Regions from separate parts of the Pseudomonas sp. LBUM1647 genome, predicted to be linked through region 2. Evidence: riboswitches for the same ligand, from Rfam matches in the RefSeq annotation. Region 2 holds a riboswitch; the other holds the start of a gene.
What was found. Region 2 has a riboswitch for cobalamin ahead of cobW (cobalamin biosynthesis protein CobW). Riboswitches for the same ligand answer to the same signal wherever they lie in the genome.

Region 1 (7,292 bases), 1.1 Mb from region 2:
GTTGAGGAAACCAGTGAGTACATCCACCGGCTGCCCGGTCGGTTTCCCTGCGCTGAACGGTACAAAAATCACTTTGTAGCCACTGTGCGGTTTACGGTTCCATGAGCCGTGCTGGCCGATGAATGCGCCTTCCTTGAATTGCGCCGGCAGTCTGTTGCCTTCAGCGAATGTCAGGCCCAACGAGGCGGTATGCGGGCCGACCGCGTAGTCCGGCGCAATGGCCTTGGCCACCAGGTCGGGGTTTTGCGGCTCGACGCGGATGTCGACGTGCTGACCGTAATAACTGTAAGGCCAGCCGTAGAACCCGCCGTCCTTCACTGAAGTGATGTAGTCCGGCACCAGATCGCTGCCGATTTCGTCGCGCTCGTTGACCGCCGTCCACAGTGCGCCGCTCTGAGGTTCCCAGGCTAGCCCGTTTGGATTACGAATCCCCGAGGCGAAGATCCGATGGTTGCCGGTGGCGCGATCCACTTCCCAGATCGCCGCGCGACCTTCTTCCTTGTCCATGCCGTTTTCCGCAACGTTGCTGTTGGAGCCTACCGTGACGTACAGCTTGCTACCGTCCTTGCTGGCGATGACGTTTTTGGTCCAGTGGTGATTCAGCGTGCCGCCCGGCAGGTCGATCACCTTCATCGGCTCTGACTTGATCGCCGTCTCGCCGTTTTCGTAGTGGAAGCGCAGCAAGCGGTCCGTGTCGGCGACGTACAGGTCATTGCCGACCAGGGTCATGCCAAAGGGTGAGTTGAGGTTTTCCAGGAACACCGTGCGGGTTTCAGCGATGCCGTCGTGGTCCTTGTCCCGCAGCAGCGTGATGCGGTTCGGGCTCGGTACGCTGGCGCCGGCACGGCCCATGACTTTGCCCATGACCCAACCACGAACGCCTTTGCCGTCATCGGGTTTGGGTGGTGCGTTGGTTTCGGCCACCAGCACGTCGCCATTGGGCAACACGTAAAGCCAGCGCGGGTGATCGAGGCCTTCGGCAAATGCCGCCACCTGAGTCCCTGTCGCGGCGATGGGTTTCGCACCGTCCGGCCAGCCGATCGCCGGGGCGATGTTCACCGTCGGGATCAGGGTCTTGTTCGGTTCTGGCAGCTTGGGTGACGGGCCGGTGCCGTCGGAGACTTGCAGGCTGGAGGTTTCACCACAGGCGGCGAGCCCTCCGGCGAGCGCGATGACGAGAACGAGCTGAGGCTTGCGCATGCTGATCTTCCCTATGAATGCATTGACCTAATCAATAGAGAAGCGCAGGTGCGCGATGGTTCAACCGGTCAGCCGCGGGCTTCTTTGAACAGCACGGCTATGCCGGGGTGATAGTTGCCGGCTTCGTTGCGCAACTTGCGATAGGCATAGGGGAAGTACCAGGCTACCGCGCAGGTGTGTTCCTTTTGCAGGTCGTCGACCATGTCCTGGAGTTCTTCCGGAGTAGCGCTTTGTTGGGCTTTTTGCGGTGCAACGAACAGGCAGCCGAGTTTCAGGTCGCTGGCGTAGCTGATGCGCTTGGCGTCGCTGGTGATGTCTTGCAAAGCTTGAGTCAGGTTCAGGCTGTTGACGCGTGGCCAGCGTTGAGTGGCTTGAAGGTACGCGCGCTCTTCGCTGGTCGCGATAAACAGGTCGGCGCGGCCATTGCGTTCGCCTTCTTCAGTCTGTTTACGGGTCGGTGTTTGTTGCAGCGTAACCATTTCCGCCATCCAGGCCGCGGCGGAAAGCAGGCTCAGGTTGGCTTTTTCGTCGAACCAGTAAGGCGTGTCGTTATCGCCGCGCACGGCGTTGTAGCGGTCGATACAGTCAAACCAGCGTTCCAGCACCGGGCGCAGGAATTCCAGCTTCGGATTGCTGATGATCATGCCTTGCATATGGCTCACCCTTGTTATTGTGTTGTGAGTTTATGGCTCTTTGATATCACTGCTGAGAGTGTGGCACAAGATTGGCGTCAGATAATTGATCGACGGCAGTTATTCGCTCGCAGGCCGCCCGTCTTCAATTGACGCTCCATCCCCAACCCTCTAACCTTCGCGGCTTGTTTCAGGTGCTCTGTGACCTTGGTCGACAGAGTGAAACAGGGAAGCCGGTGAGTGACTATCTTCAAGCGACGAAGAGTCATGATCCCGGCGCTGCCCCCGCAACGGTAAATGAGTGAAGGCTGCGCCTTGAGCCACTGTGTCGTATGACATGGGAAGGCGCGCAGTCAGGCCAACGCCGCTCATGAGCCCGGAGACCGGCCTGATCCATCCAGCGGCATCACGGTGGGCGATGCCAGGCTTCTTGCCGTCTATTCTTGTGCCTGCCCGCCGTTATCCAGCCTCAACGGAGAGCTCCCCCATGACTGATACCCCCGATCGTGACGAACGTCATCTGGCGCGCATGCTGCGCAAAAAAGCCGTGATCGATGAACGCATCGCCAATTCGCCGAATGAATGCGGCCTGCTGCTGGTGCTGACCGGCAACGGCAAAGGCAAAAGCAGCTCGGCCTTCGGCATGCTCGCCCGGTCCATGGGCCACGGCATGCAGTGTGGCGTGGTGCAGTTCATTAAAGGGCGCAGCAGCACCGGCGAAGAACTGTTCTTCCGGCGCTTCCCGGAGCAGGTGCGTTTTCATGTGATGGGCGAGGGCTTCACCTGGGAAACCCAGGATCGCCAGCGTGATATCGCCGCCGCTGAAGCCGCGTGGGCGGTGTCCCGCGAATTGCTGCGTGATCCGTCGATCGGCCTGGTGGTGCTGGATGAATTGAACATTGCGCTCAAGCACGGTTATCTGGATCTCGATCAAGTGCTCAGCGACTTGCAGGCCCGTCCGCCGATGCAGCACGTGGTGGTCACCGGTCGTGGCGCCAAGCCGGAGATGATCGAACTGGCCGATACCGTCACCGAAATGGGCGTGATCAAGCACGCGTTCCAGGCCGGGATCAAAGCGCAAAAAGGCGTCGAATTGTGAGTCAACCACGTCATTGCCCGGCGGTATTGATTGCCGCGCCGGCTTCCGGTCAGGGCAAGACCACCGTCACCGCCGCGCTGGCCCGTTTGCATCGCAATCAAGGACGCAAGGTTCGCGTGTTCAAATGCGGCCCGGATTTTCTCGACCCGATGATTCTCGAGCGCGCCAGCGGTGCGCCGGTGTATCAACTGGACATGTGGATGGTCGGCGAGCAGGAAAGTCGTCGTCTGTTGTGGGAAGCCGCCGGCGAAGCCGATCTGATCCTCATCGAAGGCGTCATGGGTCTGTTCGACGGTACGCCGTCCAGCGCTGATCTGGCGCGACACTTCGGTGTGCCGGTGCTCGGTGTGATCGACGGCACTGCCATGGCCCAGACCTTTGGCGCACTGGCCCTGGGGCTGGCGCGTTATCAGCCGGACTTGCCGTTTGCCGGTGTGTTGGCCAACCGCGTCGGCACCCTGCGTCACGCGCAATTACTGGAAGGCAGCCTCACTGAAGGTTTGCGCTGGTACGGCGCTTTGTCCCGGGAAACCGGGATCGAATTGCCGAGTCGCCATTTGGGTCTGGTTCAGGCCAGTGAGTTGAACGATCTCGATCTGCGCCTCGATGCGGCGGCCGATGCACTGGCCAGCAGTTGCGAGGTCGCGCTGCCACCAGCGGTGGAATTCGCCGCTCCTGATGTGATCGCTGTCGAGCCTCTGTTGGCCGGCGTTCGAATTGCCGTGGCCCGTGACGAAGCGTTCGCCTTCACCTACGGCGCGAGCCTGGATTTGCTGCGAGCCATGGGCGCCGAGTTGCTGTTTTTCTCGCCGATCCGTGACACGCAATTGCCGGAGGCAGACAGTCTTTATCTGCCGGGTGGTTATCCCGAATTGCACCATGTGGCGCTGTCACAGAACACCACGATGCTGGCCGCCATTCGCGCTCACCATGCGGCGGGTAAACCGTTGTTGGCCGAGTGCGGTGGCATGCTTTATTTGCTCGATTCTTTGACGGATGTCGAAGGTACTCGTGCTGAACTGGTCGGCTTGCTGGCCGGTGATGCGGTGATGCAAAAGCGTCTGGCCGCGCTGGCATTGCAAGCGGTGGAGTTGCCGGAAGGTTCGTTGCGCGGCCACACCTATCACCACTCGCTGACCAGCACCGAGCTTGAGCCGATTGCTCGTGGCCTGAGCCCTAACGGTGGGCGAGGGGCAGAGGCGGTTTATCGTGAAGGGCGGATGACCGCGTCCTACGTGCACTTTTACTTCCCCTCCAATCCATCGGCGGTTGCCGCGCTATTTGCGCCTGACCAAAACCCTGTGGGAGCGAGCTTGCTCGCGAAGAGGCCATGACCGACAACGCATTTTCCGAGGCCGAACGCGAAGCAGTTTATCGAGCCATCGGCGAACGCCGCGACATGCGTCATTTCAGCGGCGGCACCGTCGAGCCCGAGTTGCTGCGGCGCCTGCTCGAAGCCGCTCATCAGGCGCCGAGTGTCGGCCTGATGCAGCCCTGGCGGTTCATCCGCATCAGCGATCGAGCCCTGCGCGGCAAGATCCAGTCACTGGTGGAAGAAGAACGCATCCGCACCGCCGAAGCCCTCGGCGAGCGCACCGACGAATTCATGAAGCTCAAAGTCGAAGGCATCAACGACTGCGCTGAGGTGCTGGTCGCTGCGCTGATGGACGATCGCGAGCGTCATATCTTCGGCCGCCGCACGATGCCGGAAATGGATATGGCCTCGTTGTCCTGCGCGATCCAGAACCTCTGGCTGGCCTCCCGCGCTGAAGGGTTGGGCATGGGCTGGGTCTCGCTGTTCGAGCCGCAAGCGCTGGCCGACCTGCTGGGTTTACCCGCCGGAGCCAAGCCCTTGGCCGTTCTTTGCCTGGGGCCGGTCAAGGAATTCTATCCGGCGCCGATGCTGGTACTCGAAGGCTGGGCGCAGGCGCGTCCGCTCAGTGAGTTGCTGTATGAAAATTATTGGGGAGTGAGTCAATGAGTGTGGCGTTGTTGAGTGTCGCCGCGGTTGCGCTGGATGCGCTGCTGGGTGAACCCAAACGCTGGCATCCGCTGGTGGCGTTCGGCCGTTTTGCCGACCGCATCGAGCAACGTTTCAATGGTGAAGGTCGCGGCTGGCGCAGCCATGGCGTGACTGCCTGGGTGATTGCAGTGTTGCCGCTGACCCTGCTGGCCACGGCGTTTTCCTGGGCGCCTTATGTCGGCTGGATCGTCGAGATTCTCGTGCTCTATTGCGCCCTCGGCATGCGCAGCCTCGGTGAACACGTCGAGCCGGTGGCCAAGGCGCTGCGCAGCGATGATCTGGACGAGGCGCGCAAACGTGTCAGTTATCTGGTCAGCCGCCAGACCAGCGAACTGGACAAAACTGAAGTCGCCCGCGCCGCTACAGAATCAGTGCTGGAGAACGGCAGCGACGCGGTATTCGCTGCGCTCTTCTGGTTTGCTGTCGCCGGTGCGCCCGGTGTGGTGCTCTACCGTTTGAGCAACACGCTGGATGCGATGTGGGGTTATCGCAACGAACGCTTCGAACGTTTCGGCTGGGCGGCGGCAAAGATCGACGACGTCCTCAACTATATTCCTGCACGCCTGGTGGCGCTGACCTACGCGCTGCTGGGCAAAACCCGGCTGTCGCTGAGGTGCTGGCGTACTCAGGGCCCGACCTGGGACAGCCCGAATGCCGGCCCGGTGATGGCGGCCGGTGCCGGTGCGCTCGGTGTCGAGTTGGGCGGGGCGGCGATTTATCACGGTGAACTGCATCAGCGTCCGCCATTGGGCGAAGGCGTGCCGGCGGACGCCGACTCCATCGACCGAGGCTGGCAATTGGTCCAGCGCGGGGTATGGTTATGGCTGCTGATTCTCTGCGTGGGAGCTGAATTCTATGCTTGAGCACGGTGGTCGGTTACGCAAGGCGGCGCTCGACTACGGCATCGCCGAAGCCGATTGGCTCGACCTGTCCAGCGGCCTCGCGCCTTGGCCGTTTCCGGTCCCGCAGATCCCGTTGCGGGCCTGGGCGCGTTTGCCGGAAACCGATGACGGCCTGGAGCAGGCGGCCTGTGATTATTACGGCGCCGCTCAGGCGCTGCCGGTGGCCGGTTCGCAAATGGCGATCCAGTTGCTGCCGCGTTTGCGCCGGGCGGGCAAGGTCGGCGTGCTCTCGCCGTGTTACGCCGAACACGCCGAAGCGTGGCGCCGTAACGGCTACATCGTGCGTGAAGTGCTGGAGCAGGAAGTCGACTTCTACCTCGACAGCCTCGACGTGCTGGTGGTGGTCAACCCGAACAATCCTACTGGCCTGAGCCTGACACCGAGTCGGCTGCTCGACTGGCACTCGCGGCTGGCCCAGCGCGGTGGCTGGCTAGTGGTGGACGAGGCGTTCATGGACAACACGCCGCATTTGAGTCTGGCACCTTTTGCCAATCAGGTCGGGTTGATCGTGCTGCGTTCCTTCGGCAAGTTTTTCGGCCTGGCCGGTGTACGGCTGGGTTTCGTGCTGGCCGAGCGCAAGTTGCTCAAGTTGCTGGCCGAGCAAGTGGGGCCGTGGGCGGTCAGCGGGCCGACGCGGGTGCTGGGTCAGGCCTGTCTGCTGGATACCGAAGGGCATGCCCGGCAGCGGGTTCGCACTGAAGAGGCCAGCGAGCGTCTGGCGCTGCTGCTTGAACAGCACGGTTTCAAACCTCAGGGCGGTTGCGCGTTGTTCCAATGGCTGATCACCGACCGCGCCGAAGCCCTGCATGAGTTCATGGCCCGGCGCGGCATTCTGCTGCGGTTGTTCACGCACACCAGCAGCGTACGTTTCGGTTTGCCCGCCGATGAAGCCGACTGGACACGTCTCGCGCAAGCGTTCGAAGCCTACGCTAGGGAAACCCAATGACTACGTTGATGGTGCAGGGCACGACTTCCGACGCCGGTAAAAGCACGCTGGTGACGGCGTTGTGCCGCTGGGTCGCGCGTCAGGGTGTGAGCGTCGTGCCGTTCAAGCCGCAGAACATGGCGCTCAACAGTGCCGTGACCGCCGACGGTGGCGAGATCGGTCGCGCGCAAGCGGTGCAGGCTCAGGCGGCCAACCTTGAGCCGCACACCGACATGAACCCGGTGCTGCTCAAACCCAACAGCGATACCGGCGCCCAAGTGATCATCCATGGTCGCGCCGTTACCACCATGAATGCAGTCGCCTATCACGATTACAAAGCCATCGCGATGCAAGCGGTGCTGGCCTCCCACGAACGGTTGAGCGTGGCGTATCCGGTGGTCATGGTCGAAGGCGCGGGCTCGCCGGCCGAGATCAATCTGCGTGCCGGTGACATTGCCAACATGGGCTTTGCCGAGGCGGTGGATTGTCCGGTGGTGTTGATCGCCGACAT
Region 2 (7,292 bases):
GTACGAGAATCTTTGATCGACCTTTGATGATGGGGTGGTGTCGGATTTGAATGGGTGGGAAGTTGCGGCTATCGGTGGCTTAAAGACTGGATTGACGGTGAACCGGCGAAGATGGCTATAACCGTTCTTTCCCGACAAAAATACTAGGACTTTGTACGGCGCGATGATTGGCGTAAACTGCGCCCAAGCCTGCGAGGAGTTTCCATGACCGCTATTACCATTACCGACGCCGCCCACGATTATCTGGCTGATCTGCTCTCCAAGCAGAACACCCCAGGCATCGGCATCCGCGTCTTTATCACCCAGCCTGGCACCCAGTACGCCGAAACCTGCATTGCTTATTGCAAGCCGGGCGAAGAAAAACCTGAAGACACGGCGCTGGGGCTCAAAAGCTTCACCGCTTACATCGACTCGTTCAGCGAAGCTTTCCTGGACGATGCGGTAGTCGACTACGCCACAGACCGTATGGGCGGCCAGCTCACCATCAAGGCGCCAAACGCCAAAGTACCGATGGTCAGCGCCGACAGTCCGGTCAACGAGCGTATCAACTATTACCTGCAAACCGAGATCAACCCGGGGCTGGCCAGCCACGGCGGTCAGGTCAGCCTGATCGATGTGGTCGAAGACGGCATCGCCGTGCTGAAGTTCGGCGGCGGTTGCCAGGGCTGCGGCCAGGCAGACGTCACCCTTCGCGAAGGCATCGAGCGCACGTTGCTCGAGCGCATTCCCGAGCTCAAGGGCGTTCGTGACGTCACCGACCACACGCAGAAAGAAAACGCCTACTACTAAGTAAGGTGTTCGCTGCAGACATAAAAAAACGGCGCCCCGTGAGCGTCGTTTTTTTATGGGTGATAGATAACCAGTGAGTGAAGGGATTTACCTGTGGCGAGGGGATTTATCCCCGTTCGGCGGCGAAGCCGTCGCTAAACCTGCTTGCTGGGTATGCCTGAAAGAATGCAGAGGGTCCGCTTCGCGGCCCAACGGGGATAAATCCCCTCGCCACAGGTAAATCCCTTCACCACAGGGTTGTGCTTGGCTCAGGGTCGGAAGAGATGCGCATGCCCGGCGCGATACAGCGACGACTCACTGAAGTGATCACTGCCCAAAACCCGGCCCACCAAAATCAACGCCGTGCGCCGAAACCCCTTGGCTTCAACCTTCTCGGCAATATCCGCCAACGTCCCCACCACCCAATCCTGATCCGGCCAGCTCGCCCGGTGAATCACCGCGATCGGGCAATCCGCGCCGTAATGCGGCAGCAATTCGGCCAAGATCTTCTCCAGATGATTGACCCCCAGATGAATCGCCATGGTCGCCCCGTGCTGCGCCAGGCTGCCAAGCTCTTCGCCGGCGGGCATCGCGGTTTTGTCGGCATAGCGGGTCAGGATCACGCTTTGCGACACGTCCGGTAACGTCAGTTCCGCACCCAACAGTGCCGCGCAGGCCGCCGTGGCCGTGACGCCGGGAATGATTTCAAACGGGATGTCGAGTTCGCGCAGGTAGCGAATCTGCTCGCCAATCGCGCCATAAAGACTCGGATCGCCGGAGTGCACCCGGGCCACGTCCTGGCCCTTGGCATGGGCAGTCTTGAACAGTTCGATGATCTGTTCCAGGTGCAGTTCGGCGCTGTTGACCACCTGTTCGGCGCGATGGCCTTCCAGTACGGCGGCGGGCACCAGGGAGCCGGCATAGATGATCACCGGGCAGCTGCGAATCAGCCGTTGGCCTTTGACGGTGATCAGTTCCGGGTCGCCGGGACCTGCGCCAATGAAGTAGACAGTCATCGTCGGTTCCTGTGAGAAAAAGGGGCTGGGCAAGGCTTCAGATGAAGATTGCTCATGATCAAAGACGGGGATTATCGGGGATTTTAGGCGGCGCCGGCCAATGCCAAGGTGGCCTGGGCATATTTTTGTCGTGAAATCAGTAATTTTGCCGGTGCCTGGGCCAGGTGTTCAGCCAGGGCCAGGGCGGCACTTTCCGCGACGCCGTAGCAGCCGGTGCGTTCGAACGCGATGTCCGAGCGATGGCTGAGTTGCGGTTGATAGCCGGCCAGTTGTTCGCTGCTGAAGTACATCAGTGGGAGTGCGAGTTGTTCGGCTAATTCGATCAAGCCCGGTTCTTCGCGCTTCAGGTCGATGCTGGCCAGGGCCTTGATCTGGTGAAGTTCGATTTTATGAGCCTGTAACGCCTGATCGAGCAGCGCCCGCAGCGTGCTGACGGGGCAGCCGCGCTGGCAGCCCAGGCCGACCACTAAAGTCGGCGCTGCGCTGACATCAGTCATGCGTGGTATTGACCATCGCTTTTGCGGCGGAACAACCAGGCACTGATCAGGCCCAGGGCCAGCCAGAATGCCACGTTGGTCAGCTGCGAAGCGATTTTGAACTGAGCTTCCAGGGCTTCCGGAGCCAGCATCGAGTGGACTTCCGGTTGTGGTGCGCCGATCACGTGAGGAACGGCCAGAATTGCCACGCCGAGCACTTTCATCAGCCAGTGACGGCTGAACACGATCAATGCGATGCCGACCGCGGTGGAGGCAGCCGTGCCTATCCACCACATCTGCCGTTGCGCCAAATCAGCGGCGGCAGTGCCCGGCAGCTCAGGCGGCAGACCGAGGGTCGGTGCCAGCACGAACGTCGCGTAACCGGCCAGGCCCCAAAGCAGGCCTTGGGAGGTTTTGGTCGGTGCGCGCAAGGTGTAAAGACCGGCCAGCATCAGCGCGAAACCGACCGCTACCACCAGGTTGCCGCCGGTAGTGGACAGCACGCGCTGCCAGCCATCTTCCGGTTCCCAGGCTTCGGCGTCGTGGGTGTGAGCGGCGACAGCACCCGCGGCGTGTTCGTGGACTTCAACAGCAGCCGGCTCGGATTTTTCGTAAGTCTCGGCCTGCAAAATCAGCGGAGCCACCCAGAAACTTTGTAGCAGGGTCAGCAAAAGGGCGGCCAGCAGCCCGGTGAAACCTGCGGTTTGCGCGATACGCTTGATCATGTCGGCAGGTCTCAATGACACGGGAATGCAGAGCTGTGGCGGGTATCGTGAGCGGCGTTGTGCACCGCTTCGATGTGCGAGAAACCGGCGAAATACACAAGGCATGCGCCAAGGATCGACGCGCACACGGCGGCGGTCAGGCGTTGAGTCAGGGTATTGGTGGTGCTGGCTGTCGTGTGGCCGGTGCTGCTGATGATCGACATGGCGCTTCCCTCTGGTCTGTCAGCGGGTGATATAGAGCGCATGGAAGACCCCTGCGAGTCGGGCACGCAGAGGTTCAAACAGCGCCCGCCCACCGCGGGTTTGTTATTCAGTGATCGTAATGGTCACTTTGTGTTGCGGGCCGGTCTCCGGGCTCACGAGGGGCGCTGGCTTTCGCCTTGACCTGCAAGCATCACCTTCCCATGCCGAACTGCTGGCACAGTGGATCTGACGCTTCGCTCGCTTACCGTTGCGGGGGCAGCACCGGACTGACATGACTTTAGAGTAAAGCACATGATTCACCGGTTTCCCGTTTCACCCTGTGAAGGGCACCCGTAACAAGGCGTGTAGGAGAGCATGGGCGGGGGTTGGGCGTCAATTGGCATGGGTTCTCATCTCGATACCTAGGTGGATACCTGTGGTGAGGGGATTATTGTGGCGAGGGGATTTATCCCCGTTGGGCTGCGAAGCGGCCCCTGCATTCTTTCAGCCACACCGAGTTGTCAGAATCTACGACGGCTTCGCCGCCGGACGGGGATAAATCCCCTCGCCACAGGCAAGCCCCCTCACCACAGGTATCGCAATCAACTTGCGGACATTGACCCGCCCCCACACGATGCGTAGCCTTGCGCTTTCGAGGTTCTTCGGCGTTTGCCGAAGCTAAGAAGGGAACGCGGTCGATGCCGCGGCTGCCCCCGCAACTGTGAACGGTGATGTTCGCTGCCACGCCACTGCAAACCCTGTGCAACGGGTTCGCGGGAAGGCGCAGCGAATGCCAGGCCCACAAGCCTGGCACACCGTCAGCCAGGAGACCTGCCTCGACACAGATTCTCACTACAACCGGGCGGGGTGATCCGGTGGCGAACTCTTCCGCGCGCGCATCCGTCGCAGCGATTGTCGTCCCGTATGCCCGCCACCTTGCCAAAGGGCATCCGATGAAAACACTGGCCAAACTCCCCGTCACCATCGTTACCGGCTTCCTCGGCTCGGGCAAAACCACGTTGCTGCGGCACATGCTCGACAACGCTCAGGGCCGCCGCATTGCGGTGATCGTCAACGAGTTCGGCGAGCTGGGCATCGACGGCGAAATCCTCAAACAGTGCTCCATAGGTTGCACTGAAGAAGAAGCCAACGGCCGCGTCTACGAACTGGCCAACGGCTGCCTGTGCTGCACCGTTCAAGAAGAGTTCTTTCCGGTGATGCGCGAATTGGTCGCCCGTCGCGGCGACCTCGACCACATCCTCATCGAAACCTCGGGCCTGGCCCTGCCAAAACCGCTGGTGCAAGCCTTCCAGTGGCCGGAAATCCGTAGCGCCTGCACCGTTGACGCGGTCATCACCGTGGTCGACAGCCCAGCGGTCGCCGCCGGCACCTTCGCGGCTTTCCCGGACCAGGTCGATGCCCAGCGCAAACTCGACCCGAACCTGGACCACGAATCGCCGCTGCACGAACTGTTCGCCGACCAACTGGCCAGTGCCGACCTGGTGATCCTCAACAAGGCCGACCTGATCAGCCCTGAAGACCTGGCCCGTGTACGCCTTGAAGTCGCAGAAGAACTGCCGCCAGCGGTGAAAGTCATCGAAGCCAGCAGCGGTCGCGTGCCACTGGACGTGCTGATCGGCCTCGGCGCCGGCTCTGAAGAACACATCGACAGCCGTCACAGCCATCACGATCACCACCATGAAGGCGAAGACGATCACGACCACGATGCCTTCGACTCCATCTCCATCGAACTGCCGCAAGCCGACGAAAGCCTGCTGCTGGACGCGTTGACTCAACTGGTGGTCCAGCACGGCATCCTTCGCGTCAAAGGTTTCGCGGCGATTCCGAACAAGCCGATGCGCTTGCTGATCCAGGGCGTGGGCACACGTTTCGACAAGCACTTCGACCGTCAGTGGGGCGCCGACGAAGCGCGTACCACGCGCCTGGTATTGATCGGTCAGGAGCTGGACGCCACTCTGCTTGAAGCGCAATTGCGCGCTGCGCTCAGCGTTTAAGCCATGCACCTGCTCAGGACCCAGCCCGGCGGTTTCGTGTCGGATGACAACATTGCCGACCTTGGACAAACCCCCGCCGAACTGGTGATCCTCTGCAGCGGCGACTCAAGCCTCGCGCTGCTCGCCGAAGCGGCGCAGCAGTTGCCCGACGATTACCCGAGTGTGCGCCTGGCCAATCCGATGCAGGTGCAGAATCACGCGTCGGTCGACTTGTATGTCGACGAAGTGCTGCGCCATGCCAAGGTGATTCTGATATCGCTCCACGGTGGCATCGCCTATTGGCGTTACGGCGTCGAGCGTCTGGTGGAGTTGTCACAGCGCGGCGTGCAGCTGATTCTGGTGCCCGGCGATGACCGCCCGGACCCGGAACTCAGCGAGCTGAGCACGGTGGGCGCGGAAGACCGCGATCGGCTCTGGCAGTTTCTGCGTCAGGGCGGCATGGGCAATGCCCTGGATTTTTTTCGCTGCCTCGCCAATCGTTGGCTGGACCGCGACTACGCCTGGGCCGAGCCGCAAACCCTGCCACGCACGGCGATTTACCACCCGCAAAAAAGCCCCGCTGAACTGAAGGATTGGCAAGCCGACTGGCAGGCCGATCAACCGGTGGCAGCGGTGCTGTTTTACCGCTCGCATTTGCAGGCGGCGAACACCGGTTTCATCGATATTTTCTGCCAGCGTTTGCAGGCCGCGGGGTTGAACCCGTTGCCGATTGCGCTGGCCAGTTTGAAAGAGCCCGGTTGCCTGACGGTGGTCGAGGACCTGTTGGACGAAGTCGAGGCCGGCGTAATTCTCAACACCACTGGTTTCGCACAATCCAGCCCTGAAGCGCCGCATTTGCGGCCGTTTCGCCGCAACATCCCGGTGATTCAGGCGATTTGCGCCCAGGACAACGAACCCGGTTGGCGCGCCAGCGAACAAGGCCTCGGTCCGCGTGATCTGGCGATGCACATCGCGCTGCCGGAACTGGATGGGCGGATCATCAGCCGACCGATCAGCTTCAAAGACCTGGCCTGGCGCAGCGAGCGCAGTCAATCCGATGTGGTCTGCTATCGGCCACAACCGGAGCGCATGGATTTTGTCGCCGAACTGGCGCGGCGCTGGATTGATCTGGCGCGAGTGCCCAACGCTGAAAAACGCATCGCCCTGATCCTCGCCAACTACCCGACCCGCGACGGTCGCATCGGCAATGGTGTCGGCCTCGACACTCCGGCCGCGGCGCTGAACATCCTGCGTGCGCTGCATAAAGAAGGTTATCCGCTGCCGGCCGAGTTGCCTGATAGCGGCACCGCGTTGATCCAGCAATTACTCGGTGGCGTCAGCAACGACCTCGACACCCTCAACCAGCGTCCGTGTCAGCAAAGCCTCGCGCTGGACGACTACAACCTGATGTTCAACGCCTTGCCCGAATCCAACCGCCACGCCGTACTGGAACGCTGGGGCTCGCCCGAAAGCGATCCGATGTTCCGTGGCGGACGAATGATGATCGCCGGGCTGCGCTTTGGCCTGACCTTCGTCGGCATCCAACCGGCGCGCGGTTATCAGGTTGATCCAAGCGCGGTGTATCACGACCCGGACCTGGTGCCGCCTCACGGTTACCTGGCGTTCTATTTCTGGTTGCGCAACACCTATGGCGCCCACGGTGTGATCCACGTCGGCAAGCACGGCAACCTCGAATGGTTGCCGGGCAAAGGCGTCGGGCTGTCTGAGCATTGCTGGCCGGATGCGCTGCTCGGTCCGTTGCCGAACATCTATCCGTTCATCGTCAACGATCCGGGCGAGGGCGCCCAGGCCAAGCGCCGTACGCAGGCGGTGATCATCGATCACCTGATGCCGCCGCTGACCCGCGCCGAAACCTACGGTCCGTTGCGCAACCTCGAATTACTCGCCGATGAGTATTACGAAGCGCAATTGCTCGATCCGCGCCGAGCCCGGGAATTGCAGCGCGACATCCTGCAACTGGTGCGCGAGACGCACATCGACCGCGAACTGCAACTGGACGAAAAACTCGACAGTGATGCCGATGCGGCGATCTGGTTGCCGCGTCTGGACACCTATTTGTGCGACTTGAAAGAGTCGCAGATCCGCGACGGTCTGCATGTGTTTGGCGAG

Region 1: another riboswitch for cobalamin. It lies ahead of cobO (cob(I)yrinic acid a,c-diamide adenosyltransferase); the one in region 2 lies ahead of cobW (cobalamin biosynthesis protein CobW).

The regions. Positions count from the first base shown of each region.
Region 1 covers NZ_CP166809.1:5,028,952-5,036,243, reverse strand. The annotation lists gene ACA059_RS23075 (PQQ-dependent sugar dehydrogenase) at 1-1,200, opposite strand, end outside; gene ACA059_RS23070 (hypothetical protein) at 1,269-1,853, opposite strand; cobalamin riboswitch at 2,008-2,238, shown strand; gene cobO (cob(I)yrinic acid a,c-diamide adenosyltransferase) at 2,320-2,931, shown strand; gene ACA059_RS23060 (cobyrinic acid a,c-diamide synthase CobB) at 2,928-4,265, shown strand; gene bluB (5,6-dimethylbenzimidazole synthase) at 4,262-4,912, shown strand; gene cbiB (adenosylcobinamide-phosphate synthase CbiB) at 4,909-5,817, shown strand; gene cobD (threonine-phosphate decarboxylase CobD) at 5,810-6,802, shown strand; gene ACA059_RS23040 (cobyric acid synthase) at 6,799-7,292, shown strand, end outside.
Region 2 covers NZ_CP166809.1:3,970,894-3,978,185, reverse strand. The annotation lists gene ACA059_RS18085 (fatty acid cis/trans isomerase) at 1-16, shown strand, start outside; gene nfuA (Fe-S biogenesis protein NfuA) at 205-789, shown strand; gene cobM (precorrin-4 C(11)-methyltransferase) at 1,038-1,784, opposite strand; gene ACA059_RS18070 (cobalamin biosynthesis protein) at 1,868-2,281, opposite strand; gene ACA059_RS18065 (CbtA family protein) at 2,278-2,985, opposite strand; gene ACA059_RS18060 (CbtB domain-containing protein) at 2,997-3,188, opposite strand; cobalamin riboswitch at 3,310-3,538, opposite strand; cobalamin riboswitch at 3,807-4,021, shown strand; gene cobW (cobalamin biosynthesis protein CobW) at 4,122-5,183, shown strand; gene cobN (cobaltochelatase subunit CobN) at 5,187-7,292, shown strand, end outside.